Regions from separate parts of the Bradyrhizobium sp. CCBAU 25360 genome, predicted to be linked through region 1. Evidence: predicted binding sites of a transcription regulator. Region 1 holds the regulator's gene; each other region holds the start of a gene.
The links. Region 1 encodes LexA, which represses DNA repair genes until DNA is damaged. Its sites were predicted from a motif close to TGTTCNNNNTGTGTTCNG; they were not measured.

Region 1 (6,107 bases):
GGGAAGTCCGAAGCCGCGAGGAAATTTAGTGTGGCGCGAGTTGAATTCGAACATGTCCGCCGCGCCGTAATAGCCGTCGACGAGGCCCATCTCGTGGGAGAGATCAGGATCGTTGTGCCAGAGTTCGATCGCGCCGACATGCGCCTCGTCGTCGCCGCAGAACAGCACCATCACGGCTTGCAGAAATTCGCCTGCAAACACCGGCACCGCCACGCCGCAGGTGAGGCCGGCGGCGACGGCCTGATCGGTCCGCTTGAAATACGAGTTGGCGAATTTCGTGAGGATGACGGGATGGCCGCAGGCCCAGGTCTTGCCTGGAAGCCCCTCGTCATATCCGAAGTGCAGCTCTTCGCTGACGGCCTTGAACGCGGACAGCCCTTCATCGTAAAGGCCGCCGCCGAATTCCAGCCGCATGCGCGTCCGGTCAGGCACCCAGAGTTCAACAACGCGAATAAAGGTTTTCATCGAGCGTGTCCGCCGCCTCAAACCACGACAGCATCGGTCATTTGGCTGCGGAGCGGAGGTTCAAAATTCAGGCAGGACGGCCCAAACTTCGTGCGGCGACGAGGTGCGGCGGCGCTCGCCGATCGAATTTCGTGAAACACAAACCCACCGGGCTCGCCGGCATCGGCCGGCGACGGCATTTCAATCCTGGCCCCGGACCCGCCGGGCCGGAGGGCGTCAGCCGATCGGCAGTCGCGTGACCGTCGGGCGACTGTCGGCGATGATCTGCGGCTTGTGCTCGCGCTCGCCGATCGGCTGGGTCACCGGCAGTTGCAGCACGGTTGCGCGCTGGCCCTCGACGAGCTGCGTCACCAGCACGGATTTGCCGTCCGGGAATTCGATCGCATCATGATGGCGATCGGGAATGTGCGGATCGATCTTGCCGAACTTGCCGACGCGGGAGTTGACGGTGCGCGTCCAGATCCAGCGGTTGTCGTAACGGACGTTATCGGCGAAGGCGAGCTCCGTTCCCGGCAGCAGGCAGACCGCGACGGAGAGATCGGCTTCGGAGGCGAAGCCGCGCGTCGAGGTGCCGCGGAATGTTGTCGTGACGATCGTCTCGCCGACTTCTGCGGGGCGCGTCGCGACGGCATGCAGGCTGTAGTCACACATCGGGTGCTCCTCTATGCAGAGATAGCGACCCGCACCCCTTTGGAGGCGCAGGCCCCTACCAGAGTGGAAGCACGTGACGGTCTGCTTGGTTGTAGGCAAATCTGCGGCTGGGATCCGCGAGCCCCGATCACATTATCTTTTCCATCTTTTCCGAATTCGATAGGAACAAAGTCGGCTTCCGTGCATTTGGCAGGCGCGCGTCAACGACCGGCGAAACCAGCCAGCCCGAGTATCGTCAGCTCGGTTGCGTGCGCGCTGCATTGCGGTCGTTGCGGATTTTCTGGATCACGGCCGTGTCCTAGCCGACATGATGATGCGACCAGCGTTGCTGCGGCTGCGCTCAAACGATCCGGCGCATTTGGGCTGTCCCCCTCGAACTCGAAAGGCCGCGAAGCGATGTTGCTTCCCGCGGCCTGCCGAGGATGTCGCGAAAAGGGGGAGGGGCCGGACAATCTGTGCAGAACCAGAAAGACTATCCAGCCGGAGCGGACCATCATCCGCTCCAATCTCTGATCGGCGATGCCGACCGAAGGCGCGCGCGAGGCGCTGAAGACTCCGGTATCAGTACTTGCGGTAAAGCCCGATCAGCTTGCCCTGAATCTTCACGCGGTTCGGCGGTAGGATGCGCACCTCGTAAGCGGCATTGGCGGGCTCCAGCGCGATCGAGGCGCCGCGGCGGCGGAAGCGCTTGAGCGTGGCTTCCTCGTCGTCGATCAGCGCCACCACGATGTCGCCGGTATCGGCGCTCTCGTTGCGCTGGATCAGCGCCATGTCGCCGTCGAGGATGCCGGCCTCGACCATGGAATCGCCGCGCACTTCGAGCGCGTAATGCTCGCCGGAGCCGAGCATGTCCGGCGGCACGCTGATGGTGTGGCTGCGGGTCTGCAACGCCTCGATGGGGGTGCCGGCCGCGATGCGGCCCATCACGGGCACCGCAACGGGCCGCTCGCCCTCGTCCGCGGACGGGCTGGAGCTCGCGCGTAGCTTGCCGAGATTGCCCTCGATGACACTTGGCGTGAAGCCGCGTCGGTTGCCGGCGGCAGCTTGGAGCTCCGGCAGCTTGATCACTTCGATGGCCCGGGCGCGGTTGGGCAGCCGGCGGATGAAGCCGCGCTCCTCGAGTGCGGTGATCAGGCGGTGGATGCCTGACTTCGAGCGCAGGTCGAGCGCATCCTTCATCTCGTCGAAGGACGGCGGCACGCCGCTTTCCTTCAAGCGTTCGCTGATGAACCGCAGAAGCTCGTATTGTTTGCGCGTTAACATCTCGACCAAAGTCCCCCGGTTGATGTCGTTCGATTCCGAGACGATGAGTTCAGCGATAAGCCGCTACATCCTCGAAACAAATCATGAACGGACACTATATGTTCGATACATGTTCCGCAACTGCTTAATTTACCGTGAACAGAGCGAAACTCGCGGAATGCGTGTGGCCGCGCAGTTCAGACGGGGAGCCGCAGCACTTCGCAGGGGCTGCCGGCCTCGGCCTTTGGCGCAAACGGTGCGCGCACGAGAAGTACCTGTGCTGCAGCAAGATTCGCAAGCAGAGAGGAGTCTTGATGGCTGACGGGAAGGGCGACGAGCGTGCCGTCGTCGCGCGGCTCCAGGCGCGCGCGCAGATAATCCTCGCGCTGGTCATTGGCGCCGAGATCGCGGCCCAGCACGGCGCGCTCGCGATGGTGATGAATCACCGAACGGCCCGACAGCGCGCGAATCAGCGGCACCATGAACAGGAAGGCGCACACGTAGGACGACGCGGGATTGCCGGGCAGGCCAATGACGCCCATCGTCCCTAAGCGTCCGTGCATCATCGGCTTGCCGGGCCGCATCGCGATCTTCCAGAACGCCAACGCGATGCCTTCGTCCTTCAGCGCCTGCTGGACCAGATCGTGGTCGCCGACCGATGCGCCCCCGGTCGTGACCAGGACGTCGGCGCCGCTTTCGCGCGCGCGGCGGATGCCGGCGGTGGTGGCCTCCAGCGTATCCGCGGCAACACCGAGGTCGATGGTCTCGGCGCCCTCGCTGCGGGCGAGCGCGTGCAGGGCATAGCCGTTGGAATAGACGATCTGGCCGTGCCCGGGCGTCGAGCCCGGCATCACCAGTTCATCGCCGGTGGCGAGGATCGCGACCTTCGGACGACGGCAGACGGCGAGTTGCGGGTGATTCATTCCAGCGGCGAGGGCGAGATCGCGCTCTGTCAGACGGGTTCCCTTGCGCAGGAGGACGTCACCCTCGCGGAAATCAACGCCGGCGGGGCGGATGTGCCGACCCACGATCGCGGCTTCCTTGATCGTTATGTGCTTGCCCTCGGCGATCGTGTCCTCCTGGATCACGACTGCGTCGGCGCCGTCGGGAACGACGCCGCCGGTGAAGATCCGCACGGCTTCGCCGGCGCCGACCCTTTCCGTGAACGGACGGCCCGCTGCGACCTCACCGATCATCGTCAGCCTGGAATCGATCGTTGCCGCATCGGCCGCGCGCACGGCGTAGCCGTCCATCGCCGACATCGCCTGGGGCGGTTGGGTGCGCCGCGCAGCGACGTCCTGCGCGAGCACGCGATGGTAGGCTTCGTCGAGTGAAACCATCTCTGCAGGCAGCGGCTCTGCACCCGCCAGCACCGCAGCAAGGGCGTCGGAAACCGGCATCAAGGCCACGGCGAAACTCCTGCTCGGCACGTTCGGACGAAATGTTCCGACAGTCTTCTAGCCGAGCGCGGGAGCAGAGGCAAAAATGCGGCCACAATTTATCTTGCCGCTTTCCGGCCCTGGATCGAAGGCAGGCTCAGGCCTGGCGTGGCATGATCCAGAGAACGAGGCCGATCGGCAGGAGGGTGGCGATGGCGAGGACGAGAATGACGAGTGCCACGGCCGGCATCGCTCAACTCCCGCTCGGCCGGTCCGGCCCGTCGTCCATCGCGACGTCGGGAGCCTTCGGCCCTTGATCCTTGTCGGGCAGCGGATCGGCCTGGGATTTCAGGTCGGCGGCCTTGCTGATCAGCTTGGCGGAAAGGTCAGAATCCGAGGTGGTTCTTGCGAATTCAAGCAGGAGAGAGGCTTGCTTGGTGAGATAGGTTTTGCCCAGCACGTCCATAAGTCCGGTGTAGAAGTCCCAACGGACTCAAGAGTCCGGAAGGGGCCATTCCGTTCCCGGAACTCCGTACAAAAATGCACAAAGCGCTCTGGTTCCTCATTTTGGGCAAAATTGGGTCCGGGAAGGCTGCCCGACGTTGGCGCCTCCCGATGAGCGGAGATCGTCAGATGCCCAATGCCTTCAAGGCGTTCTCGACGTCGCGCGGCGACGTCACATGCACCGCCGTCAGCCCGCGCGACCGCGCGCCTTCGATGTTCTCGGCGAGGTCGTCGAAGAACACGATACGTGCTGCGGGCACGCCGATCGCGGCGACGACATGGTCGAAGGCTTCCGCGTCGGGTTTGCGCAGGCCGATGCTGGACGACAGATACAGCGCGCGGAAATGGCCGAGCAGTTCGCCATATTCCTTCGAGAAATAGTCAACATGCGGCCGGTTGGTGTTGGAGAAGGCATAGAGCGGCATCTGTTTCGCCGCGCGCGGCAGCAGCTCGGCGATATCAGGCATCTCGCCGGCGAAGATCGCGTTCCAGCCTTCCAGGAACTGGGCGTCCGAAATGCCGATGCCGAGCGAAGCACGCAGCGAAGCGAAATAGTCCTCGTCGCTGATCTTGCCGACCTCGTGCAGCCGGTAAGCCTCGTCACGCACATAGCGCGCGACGATGGCCTCGGGCTGGCAGCCGGCATGTCCCGCCCAGCAGGCGATCGCCTTGGAGAAGTCGATGTCGAGCACCACGCGCCCGAGATCGAACAGCAGCGCATCCGCGCTGCCGGGAGAGAGCGATGTCATTGCGTCCTTTTCACTCAGTATCGATACGGATCGTGGTCGAACAGCGGGAATGCGCTGAACACGCTCGGCGCGTTGGTGGCGGTCGCCGGATGCAGGCAGGATTTGTCGACCTCGGCAAATGACGTGGCGCCCAAAAGGCCGAGGCAGCGCAGCACCTCGTCCTCCAGCAGCTCCAGCATCCGCGCGACGCCGGCCTCGCCAGCCGCCGCCAGCGCCCAGCATTGCAGCCGGCCGATCCCGACCATGTCCGCGCCCGCCGCGATCGCCTTGACGATGTCGGTGCCGCGACAGATGCCGCCATCGACCATGATCTTGGCGCGGCCCTTCACGGCATCGACGATCTCGGGCAGCACATGCATGGCGCCGCGGCCATGGTCGAGCTGGCGGCCGCCATGGTTGGAGACGTAGATCCATTCGACGCCGTGATCGACCGCGATCTGGGCGTCCTCGGCGGTGGCGATGCCCTTCAGGATCAGCGGAATCCTGAACTTGTCCTTGATCATCTTCACGGTCCGCCACTCCAGGCCCTTCTGGAAATCGCCGCCGGTGGCACGCAGGCGGCTCTCGCGAACGTAGCGCTTGGCGATGTCACGCTCACGACGGCTGTAATGGGCGGTGTCGACGGTCAGGCAGAAGCCGGCATAGGCGTTCTTCTCGGCCCGGCTGACGACATCCGCGACAAAAGCATCGTCGCCGCGGACATAGAGCTGATAGAGCCGCAGCGCATCCGGCGCGGCTTCGGCGGTCTGCTCCAGGCCTGGCTCGGACACCGAGCTCAGCATGTGCGCCGCGCCGAAGGTGCCGGCAGCCCGCGCGACGCTCGCCGCGCCATCCGGGTCGAAGATCTCGAGCGCGCCGACGGGGGCGAGCACCACCGGCAGGCGCATTTTGCGGCCGAACTGCTGAACCGAGCCGTCGACCTTTCGGACGTCGCGCAGCACCCGCGGGCGGAAGGCGATCTCGTCCAGCGCCATGCGGTTGCGGCGCATCGTGGTTTCGGTCTCGGCGGCTCCGACGATGTAGTCCCAGGCGTTCTGGTTGAGGTTGGCCCGCGCTTTCCGAATGAATTCGTGCAGGTTCTGGAACGGCTCGTTGCTGGCGCCGAGCTCGACGTTCC
Region 2 (6,107 bases), on a different contig from region 1:
TTCTTCGAAATCCCGCCACCCGCCGTCTGCGACGATGTCGCGCCGACCTTGCGAACAGCTTGAGGCTTTGGCGCTGCCTCCAAACAGGGTTGACCAGGTGTTAACGGCTCAGAGCGAGGCGGCCTGGAGCGGGAGCGGGCGATGGCCGCCATGGGCGCCGACGATCAGCGCCGCGGCCTCGCGCTGCGAGAACGACTTCGAGCGCACATAGATGCGGTAATCCGCCGGCCCTTCGGTGGAGAGATAGATCACCTGGCCGCCATCGACGGGCTGAGCGGCAATCGAGACGAGGCGCGTCGAGGAATTGACCTGACAGGAATCCGGTTCGGAACCGAGACCGTCGTCGACCACGGCGAAGTCCGCCGTATCGGCATCGTCGGTGATCTGAACCCGCACCGTGGCCCGGGCGGGATCCTCGGTGAAGGCGACATGGACGCCGGCGGTCCAGAACAGGGAGGTGAGCTCGACCGAGGTTTCGCCGAGGGCGATGCAGGGATGCGAGACCGATCCGATCTCCGCGCGGGCGAACACCGCAGCCGCCAACAAGGGAACAACCGAGGCCAGGATCTTGAAACGCAACATGACACTCTACTCGCCGAGGCCCCGGGGAACTCATTGGGCCTTATGGTTTGCAGAGCGTAAAGGAAACTCGTTACCGCCGGGTTGATGCGCGGAATGATCAAGCCATCTGGCGCACATCCTCCGCGAGTGCGCGGTAGGACAGCGCTTCGGCGAGATGCAGCCGGCCGATCTTGTCGGCGCGATCGAGGTCCGCCAGCGTGCGCGCCACCCGCAGCACGCGGTGATAGCCGCGCGCCGACAGCCGCATGGTCTCGGCAGCGTCGCGCAGCAGCTTCTGGCCCTGCGCGTCCGGCTTTGCGATCTCCTCCAGCACAGAGGCAGGAGCCTCGGCATTGGTGCGGACACGGGGCAGGCCGGCATCGGCATAACGCGCGAGCTGGATGTCGCGCGCTGCCGCCACGCGGGCGGCGACTTCGGCGGAGCCTTCCGCCGGGGGCGGCAGGATCAAGTCGGCTGCGGTCACGGCGGGAACTTCGATGCGCAGGTCGATACGGTCCATCAGTGGTCCGGAGATGCGCGCCTGGTAGTCGCCGGTGCAGCGGTCGACGCGGCCGCGCTTGCAGGCATAGCCCGGCTCGAACGCGTTGCCGCAGCGGCACGGATTCATCGCCGCGACCAGCATGAAGCGGGCAGGGTAAGTGACGCGATGATTGGCGCGCGACACCGCGACCTCGCCGTTCTCCAGCGGCTGCCGGAGCGAATCCAGCACGCGCGGATCGAACTCCGGCAATTCGTCGAGGAACAGCACGCCCTGATGTGCCAGCGAGATCTCGCCGGGCTTTGCGCGCATGCCGCCGCCGGTGAGCGCGGCCATGCTCGCGGAATGATGCGGCGAGCGGAACGGCCGCTTGGCCGTCAGCGCGCCGCCCTCGATTTCGCCGGCAACGGAGGCGATCATCGAGACCTCGAGCAGTTCGCTCGGTGACAGCGGCGGCAGGATCGAGGGCAGGCGCGCCGCGAGCATCGATTTGCCGGCGCCGGGCGCCCCGATCATGAGCAAATGATGCCCGCCGGCGGCCGCGATCTCCAGCGCGCGCTTGGCGCTTTCCTGGCCCTTGATGTCGCGCAGGTCGAGCGTGGAGGCGGCGGGCTCATGCACCTTCGGTGACGGCCGCGACAGCACCTGGGTGCCCTTGAAGTGATTGGCGATCTGGATCAGCGAGCTCGCCGCGATGATCTGGATGTCCGGGCTCGCCCACGCCGCTTCGGAACCGCACGAGGCGGGGCAGATCAGCCCTTCCTCGCGCATATTGGCGCCGAACGCGGCGGGAAGAACGCCGGCCACGGGCGCGATCGAGCCGTCGAGGCCGAGTTCGCCGAGAACGGTGAAACCGGTCAGCGCATCCGGCGGGATCGCCCCGATCGCCGCCATCAGGCCGAGTGCGATCGGCAGGTCGTAATGGCTGCCTTCCTTCGGAAGGTCGGCCGGCGCCAGGTTGACGATGATCCGCCGCGCCGGCAGCGCCAACCCTGAGGCGATCAGCGCCGAGCGCACCCGCTCGCGCGCCTCCGACACCGCCTTGTCCGGCAGGCCGACGATGGCAAATGCCGGCAGGCCCGGCGCGACCTGCACCTGCACGTCGACCGCACGGGCCTCGATCCCCTCGAAGGCGACGGTGGAAACCCGCTGAACCATGCTCAAACCAGCCTGCCCCTCTCGCACAATTAGGGGTAGCAGAGACGGACCTTCTCCGCAAGAACAATACGGGAACGATCCCGGAGGGCGAGCAAGCCCTAACCAATCGTAAACGCCACGCCGACACTAAGCCTCGAATGCCGGCTTCTGTCCTCAGCACATTCCAACGAATGTCCGCTATTCCTGAGGCTGCGGGATGGGCCGTGGTCTAACGGGTGAACAATTCAAATGCTTGCAAATCGCCGGAGAAGCGAACGTCGGGTGTGCAGCCGGCTCGCCAAGATCCATTTTGGCGCGGGCTCGCTGCCGCGGGACTGCACGATCACCGATATTTCGGATGGCGGCGTGAAGGTGGTGGCGGAATTCCTGGAAGTGCCGCCGCAATTCACCATCATTTTCGCACCTGATTATTCCCGCCAATGCCGCCTGCGCTGGCGCATCGGCTGCGAATTCGGTGCCGAGTTCACCGACTAAGATCTCCCAGGCCGCGTCCTTAACGGGACTTTAGCGTTAATCGGTAAGCATCTCTGATCAGTTGCCGAGTGATCAGAGTATGTCCAAGCGTTCGTCCCTCGCCTCTCCCCCGGCGAGATTGCTGCTTCCCGCACTCCTGGTGCTCGTCCTCGGCGGTTGCCAGACCGCCGGCATCGAGGATGTGACCGGCGCGCTTGGCGTCAGATCGGAAACGGCTGTCAAGGCCGACGCCAAGGCTGACGCCAGGTCCGACATGGATGCGTTGCGCGAGCGCTATCGCGCCAAGCCCAGTGATCCCAACGTTGCGCTCGCCTACGGCAAGGCGCTGCGCGAGACCGGCCAGCGCGCGCAGGCGGTTGCGGTCATGGAGCAGGCGGTGCTCGCCCATCCCAGCAACAAGGCGCTGCTCGCCGGCTATGGCCGCGCGCTCGCCGACAGCGGCAATTTCCAGCAGGCCTTCGACGTCCTCAGCCGCGCGCATGCGCCGGAGGATCCGGACTGGCGCATCCTGTCGGCGCAAGGTGCGGCGCTCGATCAGCTCGGCCGCAACGAGGAGGCGCAGCAATATTATGCCGCGGCGTTGAAGATCGTGCCGGACGAGCCGACCGTGCTGTCCAATCTCGGCCTGTCCTATATGCTGCAAAACAATCTGCCGAAGGCCGAACAGGTGCTCGGCCGCGCTTATCAGCGCAATCAGAACGATGCGCGGGTCCGCGCCAATCTCGCGCTCGTGCTGGGATTGCAGGGCCGCGAGGCCGAGGCCGAAATCCTCGTGAAGGCAGATTTGCCGCCGGACCAGGCCGCGGCCAAGGTCGCGGCGCTGCGGCAGCTGCTGGCGAAGAAGCAGCAGCGGGCGGACAAGTAGTCCGCCCCTTTTGGTGTACGCTTACGACGCCTTGCGATGCGGCGCCGAGTTGCGGCTTGACTTGCCCTTCAACTTCTTCAGCAGCGGTCCGAGCAGCGAGCGCTTCGGCTTCTTCACCTCGCCGCGGCCGGCGAGGCGGTTCGCCATGTTCTGGAACAGCTCGGTGGTGCGGTGGTTCTTGGAGACCTCCGCGATCATCTGGCCGTTATTGGCGGCGGTGGAGAACAGCTTTGAATCGAACGGGATCACCGCGATCGGCTGGCTTTCCATGGTCTTGGCGAACGCCTTGACCTCGATCTCCGCGCGCTTGTGCATGCCGACCTGGTTGATGCAATACAGCGGCGGCCGGTCGTTCGGCCGCGCCGCCTTCAGCACGCTCAGCATGTTCTTGGTGTTGCGCAAATTGGCGAGATCGGGCTCGGCCACGATGACGATGTCGTCGGCGTTCACCAGCGCGCGCCGCGTCCAGCCGGACCATTGGTGGGGAACGTCGAGCACGATGCAGGGCGTGGTCATGCGCAGCGTGTCGAACACGGCGTCGAAAGCTTCGGCGCCGAAATCGTAGACGCGGTCGAGGGTGGCAGGCGCCGCGAGCAGGCTGAGGCGCTCGGTGCATTTGGAGAGCAGGCGCTCCATCAGCGCCGTGTCCGGCCGGTCCTGCGACAGCACCGCGTTGGCGATACCCTGCACCGGGTCCTGGTTGTAGTCGAGGCCTGCGGTGCCGAAGGCGAGGTCGAGGTCGATCACGACGGAATCGAGCGCGAGGTCACGGGCGATGGTCCAGGCCAAATTGTGCGCGACGGTGGAGGCGCCGACGCCGCCCTTGGCGCCCACCACCGCGATGACGCGGCCGGTGATGATGGCCTCGGAGGCCGAGAACAGGCTGCAGATGGAGCGGACCACGTCGAGGGTTTCGACCGGTCCCACCACATAATCGTTGACGCCGCGGCGCACCAGCTCGCGATAGGGCGCGGTGTCGTTGGGATTGCCGATCACGACCACGCGTGTGCCGGGGTCGCAGACGCCGGCGAGGTCGTCCAGTCCCTCGAGGATGTCGCGCGTGCCGTCGGATTCGATCACGATCACGTTCGGCGTCGGCATCGATTCATAGACTTCGATCGCCGCGGCAAGGCCACCGTCCTTGGCGGTGAGGTGCGCCTTGGCGAGCCGGCGGTCCTGCCCGGCCGCGGTTACCGCGGCCAGCGTCTTCTCGGTCTCGCAAAAGGCCTGCACCGAAATGCGGGGAACCGGCGCAATGTGTTCCTCGGGGTGCTGCGGATCGTCCGCTTCTTCGTCGTGGATGCCCGTCATTTGCCTGTGTCGCTGAGCTTGGCCCTGTCGGCCTCGGAATTGGGAGTCGAGATCGCAGTGCCCTTGCGGTAGCGATCAAAGGCGATGTCGCGCCGCGCGGTATAGGCCGGCGTCTCGGATCGCGGCTGCTCGAGGTCGGCCGGATTGTCGATCATCGCGGCGAGATTGCGCTGGCTGGCGCAGCCCAGATTGAAGTAGGGCCGGTTCTCGTTGTAGCCGGGATCGAGGATGTTGGGGCCGAGGTCTTCCGGCCACAGCCCGCAGGGGCCGGCGACCGCGGCGATCTTCGAATAGCTCAGGCGGATGGTGGGCAGCAGCCCGGGATCTTCAGGGCGATAGGGATGCTGGACGATGGCACGCGACGGCACGCCGCCGGATGCGAGCACGGAACGGATTTCCCGATAGGTCGCAGCCGCCGCGCGCGAATTCGCAGCGTCGACGGGAACGTCGACGACGACGGAGCCGGTGCCTTCGCGCACCCAGTCCCGGGCGATGCCCGCGACGTCCGAATGCTGCGCGGCCGACAGGCCGCCCCTCGCCTTGCCGACGAAGATCACGATCGACTTCTTGCCTTCCTGCACCGCGATCGGGTGGCGCTGGCGATAGTCGGTCGGCACCGTCTGGGTGACGATCTCGCCGGTGGTGTTGCAGGCGCCCAGCATGACGGAGAGCCCCGTCAGTGCCAGCGCAACGCCTAGATTGCGACGTCGATCGGCTGTCGTCTTCGTCATCGCTTCGTCCCCTCTTGCCCCGATTCCCGCCCCGTTCCCCAGCCGTCCGTTCGTCTCAGTCGATGATGAAGCCGAAATCGCCGGGCGCGCCGGCGATCGGATCGACGCGACGCGCGATGCCATAGAGGCGGTTCATGCGGCCGAGCAGTGCGGTCTGCGCGTCCGAGGCTGGCGCGAAGCCGTCGTCGGGCCGCGCCAATTCCTTCTGGGCGACCGCGCGCACCACATAGGGCGTCACGATCACCATCAGCTCGGTCTCGTTGTTGACGAAGTCCTGGCTGCGGAACAGCGCGCCGATGATTGGCACCTGGTCGACGCCGGGCAGGCCGTTGATCGCCTGCTTGGTCTGCTGCTGGATCAGGCCGGCCATCGCCATCGAGCCGCCCGAGGGAATTTCCAGCGTCGTCTCGGCGCGGCGAGTCTGGATCGAGGGGATGGTGATCGAGTTGCTCGAGGTCGAGGACACCGCCTGGGTCAACGTGATCGAATTCGTATTCGACAGCTCCGA
Region 3 (6,107 bases), 120 kb from region 1:
CTCGCCGTCGTCGAGCTTCATGGCGATGATGCCGGAGCGGCGGACGTCGACGAAGTCCGACAGCTTGTTGCGCCGGACATTGCCGCCCGTGGTGGCGAACATCACGTCGAGGTTGCCCCAGGTGGATTCGTCCTCCGGCAGCGGCATGATGGTGGTGATGCGCTCGCCCTGCTCCAGCGGCAGGATGTTGATCAGCGCCTTGCCGCGCGCGTTCGGCGCGGCCATCGGCAGACGCCAGACCTTCTCCTTGTAGACCTGGCCACGCGAGGAGAAGAACAGCACCGGCGTGTGCGTGGAGGCCACGAACAGGCGGCTAACGAAATCCTCGTCGCGGGTCTGCATGCCGGCGCGGCCCTTGCCGCCGCGGCGCTGCGCCCGGTAGGCCGACAGCGGCACGCGCTTGACGTAGCCGGCATGGGACACCGTGACGACCATGTCCTCGCGCTGGATCAGGTCCTCGTCCTCGACCTCGCCTTCCTGCTCGATGATGACGGTGCGCCGCGGTGTGGCGAACTCGGCCTTCACCTCGGCAAGCTCGGTCTTGATGATGCCCAGCACGCGCTCGCGCGAGCGCAGGATGTCGAGATAATCGGCGATCTCGCCGGCGAGCTTGTCGAGCTCGTCGCGGATTTCGTCGCGGCCGAGTGCGGTGAGGCGCTGCAGGCGCAGATCGAGAATGGCCCTGGCCTGCTCCATCGACAGCCGGATCGTGCCGTCCGCGCTGATGCGGTGACGGGGATCGTCGATCAGGGTCAGCATGTCCTCGACATCCCGGGCCGGCCAGTCGCGCGACATCAGGGTGTCGCGCGCGGTGGTCGGGTCCGGCGAGGTCCGGATCACGCGGATCATCTCGTCGATATTGGCCACCGCGATCGCGAGACCAACCAAAATATGGGCGCGATCGCGCGCCTTGGCGAGCAGGTACTTGGTGCGACGCGTGACGACCCGCTCACGGAAGTCGACGAAGATCGCGAGCAGGTCCTTCAGATGCATGATCCGAGGACGGCCGCTGTCGAGCGCCACCATGTTGACGCCGAAGCTGGTTTGCAGCGGCGTGAAACGGTACAGCTGGTTCAGCACCACATCCGGCACGGCGTCGCGTTTCAATTCGATGACGACGCGGTAACCGTCGCGGTCCGATTCATCGCGGAGGTCACCGATGCCCTCGATCTTCTTTTCCTTGACCAGCTCGGCGATGCGCTCGACCATCGTCGCCTTGTTCACCTGGTAGGGGATCTCGGTGATGATGATCGCCTCGCGCTCCTTGCGGATGGTCTCGATCGCGACCTTGCCGCGCATGACGACCGAGCCGCGGCCGAGGTGATAGGCCGCACGGATGCCCGCGCGTCCGAGAATGACGCCGCCGGTCGGGAAATCCGGTCCCGGCACGATGTTGATGAGCTCGTCGATGGTGAGCGCGGGGTTGTCGATCAGCGCGACGCAGGCGTCGATGACCTCGCCGAGATTGTGCGGCGGGATATTGGTGGCCATGCCGACCGCAATGCCGCCGGCGCCGTTGACGAGAAGGTTCGGGAACTTGGCCGGCAAGACCGACGGTTCGGTCTCGTTGTTGTCGTAGTTCGGCTGGAAATCGACGGTGTCCTTGTCGATGTCGGCCAGCAGGGCCAGCGCGGCCTTGGTCAGGCGCGCTTCGGTGTAACGATAGGCGGCCGGGGGATCGCCGTCGACCGAGCCGAAATTGCCCTGGCCGTCGATCAGCGGCACCCGCATCGAGAAGTCCTGCGCCATGCGGACCATGGCGTCGTAGATCGACTGGTCGCCGTGCGGGTGGTACTTACCGATGACGTCACCGACCACGCGGGCGGATTTGACGTACTTCTTGTCGGGCGTGTGCCCCTGCTCGTTCATCGAGAACAGGATGCGGCGGTGCACCGGCTTCAGACCGTCCCGGGCATCAGGCAGCGCCCGCGCCACGATCACGCTCATGGCGTAGTCGAGATAGGACTTCTTCATCTCCTCGAAGATGGAGACGGGGCGAATATCCGAGGGTTGCGCCGGCTGGTCGCCGGGCTTGTCGTCGTCGTCAGCCAAGGGGAAATCCGGTGAGGTTTTAGCTGGGAATCATATAGCGCATCGAGACCCTGATAACCACCCTCGCAGGCTTCAGGGAAGCGCTTTTTCCGCTTATTTTTCCAACAACTTACGGCCTTACGGAGAGCGTCTCGGAGGGACCCGGAACAGGCCTTCCGAAATCACCTCCGGGACCTCGTCAATCGCGCGGCCGGCGCGCGCCATCGACGCGATTGCTCTGGCGCAATCCGAGTTCAACCCAAACATGAAGCGGGCCCGGAAATCCCGAGCCCTTTCTGCCGATTAGTAAGGTTTGCTGACACGAAATGGGAAGGCGCCGCTCAGCCGGCCTGCGCCCCCTCATCGTCCGGTCCCTGCTCAGAACGGGATGTCGTCGTCCATGTCGCTGTTGCGGCCACCGCCGCCGGCGGCCACGGGACGGCGCGGTGCGCTGCTGACGGGTCCGGAGGAGCCGAAATCGCCGCCCGGCTCGTCGCCGAAGCTGCCGCCTCCGCCGCCGCCGCCACGGCCGTCGAGCATCGTGAGCGTCGAGTTGAAGCCCTGGAGCACGACCTCCGTCGAGTATTTCTCGACGCCGCTCTGGTCGGTCCATTTGCGGGTCTGCAGCGCGCCCTCGATGTAAACCTTCGCGCCCTTCTTCAGGTACTGCTCGGCGACCTTGCAGAGCCCTTCATTGAAAATCACGACCCGATGCCACTCGGTCTTTTCCTTGCGCTCGCCGCTGTTCTTGTCGCGCCAGGTCTCGGAGGTCGCGATGCTCAGATTCGCGATCGGCCGCCCGTCCTGGGTGCGGCGGATTTCAGGATCCTTGCCGAGATTTCCAACCAGAATGACCTTGTTGACGCTTCCCGCCATCGCCGCTCTCCACTCCGAATGCCACTGAATTTCCTAAGGCCGAGCGCACTGCCCGCGCTCCTCTGCGCCCTGTTAGGGCGACCCTATACGCTTGCAGGGGCTGCTCAGCCCGTCACCCCCAAGGTTATCCCCACATATAGCACCGACCGGCGGTCTGTTCCAGATTTGTTCCTGCAGAAATCGCCGCCAAATGTGGAGACGGGATGGCGTCTAAATGGCGCTGTGATGGCAATTGGGATGGAACCAAATCGAGGTTCCCGTGAACGGCAAAATCACTTAACATTCATTAAGTTAGAAGTAGGTCGATTACACCCAACTGTTGCACTCCGGGCACGGACTCTGCCGCAGAATCGAGCTATCGTCGTGCTTGGGAATTGATGCAATGGGCCTCGCGCCTGATAGTCCGCCTTGGGGAACTCAGAGAGGCGGACACGACTGGGGAGATTACAGTGAAGAAGATTTTGATTGGCTTTGCCGGCGCGGTTGCGCTGACCCTCTCGGCTCCGGCCGGTGCTGCCGACCTTGCAGCCCGTCCCTATACAAAGGCGCCGATCGCGCCCCCCGCTCCGATCTATACCTGGACCGGTTTCTACATTGGTGTGCAGGGCGGTGGTGCCTGGGGCCGCAGCGACGAAACCTTCTTTGGCGGTCCGAATACGGCGATCTTTGCTGGAAGTCAGAACTACGACACCACCGGCGGCTTTGTCGGTGGCGTAGTCGGCTACAACTGGCAGGCTGCCAACTGGGTGTTCGGCATCGAGGGCGACTATCACTGGGCTGACATCAACGGTCGTTCGGCCGAGATCAATGCCGGCCTCGGCGACACCTATTTCACGAGAATCCGCGGCTTCGGCGACATCAAGGGCCGTCTCGGCTACTCGACCGGCCCCGCTCTCTTGTTCGTCAGCGGCGGCGCTGCGGTCGGCGACATTCAGCATCGCTACGATGGCATCCCCGGAAACGTCTTCATCCAGAACAACACCCGCTGGGGTTGGACCGTCGGCGCCGGCGCGGAATACATGTTCGCCCCGAACTGGTCGGCCAAGGTCGAATACAACTACATCGATTTCGGCAAGAGCACGATTCAGTACAGCCCCGTCGTGACCAACCGGTCCGAGTGGACCGATACCGTTCACACGGTCAAGGCAGGTGTGAACTATCACTTCAACTGGGGTGCGCCGGTCGCCGCGCGCTACTGATATCCCTCTGACATCATTGACGTTTAAGGCCGGCCTCGCGCCGGCCTTTTTCGTTTGGCGCGACATGAACGGGAGGCAATAAGTCAGTAACCATCACCTTTTCGACCGCTGTGGCTTTTCGGAGACACAACTTGCGGCTTTGGTGGTGTAAGTACGGCGTCAGTTGGGCCGTTGAGTCCGCTGCCCTTCCGGTCAGGAAGGCAACAACAGAAACTGGGACTGGGATTAGTTGAAAATGAAGAAGGTTTTGTTGGCTTCGGCCTGTTTGTTCGCTCTCGCTGCGCCCGCCTCGGCGGCCGACCTCGCAGCCCGCCCCTACACCAAGGCTCCGATCGCTCCGGCGGCGGCCGTCTACAACTGGACCGGCTTCTACCTCGGTATCGTCGGTGGCGGCGCCTGGGAAAGCGCTTCCGGCGACCCGAAGATGAAGGGTGGCTTCGTCGGTGGCACCGCCGGCTACAACTGGCAGGCCGGCAACGTCGTGTTCGGCATCGAGGCCGATGGTTCCTGGGCTGACGTCAGCGCCTCGGCGACCGCTCTCGGCATCACCGTGTCGTCCAAGACCGACGCGCTCGGCACCGTCCGCGGCCGCATCGGCTGGGCCGTCAACAACGTGCTGTTCTACGGCACCGGTGGTTACGCCTGGATCGACAACAAGGTCAGCGTCAGCGCTCTCGGCGTGACCGTCTCCGACAGCAAGTTCCACTCGGGCTGGACCGTCGGCGCCGGCGTCGAGGCGTTCTTCGCTCCGCAGTGGTCGGTCAAGGGCGAGTACCTCTATCGCAGCCTCGGCGGCGAGACCTACTTCTCCGGTCTCGGCGCTCCGGTCACCACCGGCACGCTCAACTTCCACACCGTGCAGGTCGGCGTGAACTACCACTTCGGCGCCCCGGTGGTTGCCAAGTACTGATCTGCGAAGCACTGATCACTACCGACGTCACATCGTCACGAAAGGCCGGCCTCGCGCCGGCCTTTTTGTTTTTTCGCGCGCCAACCGGCTCGCTCGCGTTTTCGGAGAGATGTGGCGCCCGGGTGACACAACCTTTGGCTTTAATGGTGTAAAGCAGTGACATTAGTCGGGTCATAGGTCCGCTGGCTCTTCCGCTTTCCGGAAGGTCAGAAAGAGAAACGGAACTGGGGAATGGATATGAAGAAGCTTTTGCTGGCTTCGGCCGGTTTGTTCGCACTCAGCGCGTTGGCACCGGCCTCGGCGGCCGATTTGGCGGCCCGCCCCTACACCAAGGCTCCGGTCGCGCCGATCGCGATGTACAATTGGAGCGGTTTCTACATCGGTATCAACGGCGGCGGCGCCTCGAGCCGCAATTGCTGGGACGTCAACAACATCTTCGGTGTTGCGGGTCCGGACACGGCTGAAGGCTGTCACAATGCGACCGGCGGCGTCGTCGGCGGACAGGTCGGTTATCGCTGGCAGTCGGCCAACTGGGTGTTCGGCCTTGAAGCCCAAGGCGACTGGGCCAACCTGAAGGGCTCGAATACGAGCGTGGTGCTTGGGCCGCTGGTCAACCAGACCAAGATCGACGCGCTTGGCCTGTTCACCGGCCAGGTCGGCTATGCCTGGAACAACGTGCTCTGGTACGTGAAGGGTGGCGCGGCCGTCACGCACGCCAAATATAACGGCCTGCTGGGCGGCGTGGTCCTCGACAGCGCAAGCGAGACGCGCTGGGGTGGCGCGGTCGGCACCGGCATCGAATTCGGCTTCGCACCGAACTGGTCCGTGGCGATCGAATACGACCATCTGTTCATGGGCAAGCGCAACAACTCGTTCACGATCCTCGGCGTCAACGACCGTATCGATCGGATCAAGCAGGACGTCGACATGGGCACCGTCCGCCTCAACTACACTTTCGGCGGCCCCGTGGTCGCCCGGTATTGATCTGAAGTCCTGATCGCTACCGACGTCCCATCGTCACGAAAGGCCGGCCTTGCGCCGGCCTTTTTGTTTTCGCGGCAGCTTCCCGCGCAGTTCCGCACAGCAACTGC

Region 2: a site for LexA is predicted at 2,278-2,295, ahead of XH81_RS20925 (YifB family Mg chelatase-like AAA ATPase). Genes of this name have one in related genera too.
Region 3: a site for LexA is predicted at 3,063-3,080, ahead of XH81_RS13740 (single-stranded DNA-binding protein). Genes of this name have one in related genera too.

The regions. Positions count from the first base shown of each region.
Region 1 is NZ_LBJA01000036.1:46,954-53,060, forward strand. Features, by position in the region: gene XH81_RS13140 (GAF domain-containing protein) at 1-465, opposite strand, end outside; gene XH81_RS13145 (hypothetical protein) at 682-1,116, opposite strand; gene lexA (transcriptional repressor LexA) at 1,678-2,379, opposite strand; gene XH81_RS13155 (molybdopterin molybdotransferase MoeA) at 2,556-3,767, opposite strand; gene XH81_RS13160 (hypothetical protein) at 3,991-4,197, opposite strand; gene XH81_RS13165 (HAD-IA family hydrolase) at 4,367-4,990, opposite strand; gene XH81_RS13170 (alpha-hydroxy acid oxidase) at 5,005-6,107, opposite strand, start outside.
Region 2 is NZ_LBJA01000040.1:304,286-310,392, reverse strand. Features, by position in the region: gene XH81_RS20930 (hypothetical protein) at 109-582, opposite strand; gene XH81_RS20925 (YifB family Mg chelatase-like AAA ATPase) at 680-2,218, opposite strand; gene XH81_RS20920 (PilZ domain-containing protein) at 2,447-2,692, shown strand; gene XH81_RS20915 (tetratricopeptide repeat protein) at 2,772-3,557, shown strand; gene XH81_RS20910 (AAA family ATPase) at 3,579-4,868, opposite strand; gene XH81_RS20905 (CpaD family pilus assembly protein) at 4,865-5,599, opposite strand; gene XH81_RS20900 (type II and III secretion system protein family protein) at 5,655-6,107, opposite strand, start outside.
Region 3 is NZ_LBJA01000036.1:168,978-175,084, reverse strand. Features, by position in the region: gene gyrA (DNA gyrase subunit A) at 1-2,052, opposite strand, end outside; gene XH81_RS13740 (single-stranded DNA-binding protein) at 2,410-2,907, opposite strand; gene XH81_RS13735 (outer membrane protein) at 3,357-4,106, shown strand; gene XH81_RS13730 (outer membrane protein) at 4,342-5,016, shown strand; gene XH81_RS13725 (outer membrane protein) at 5,254-6,000, shown strand.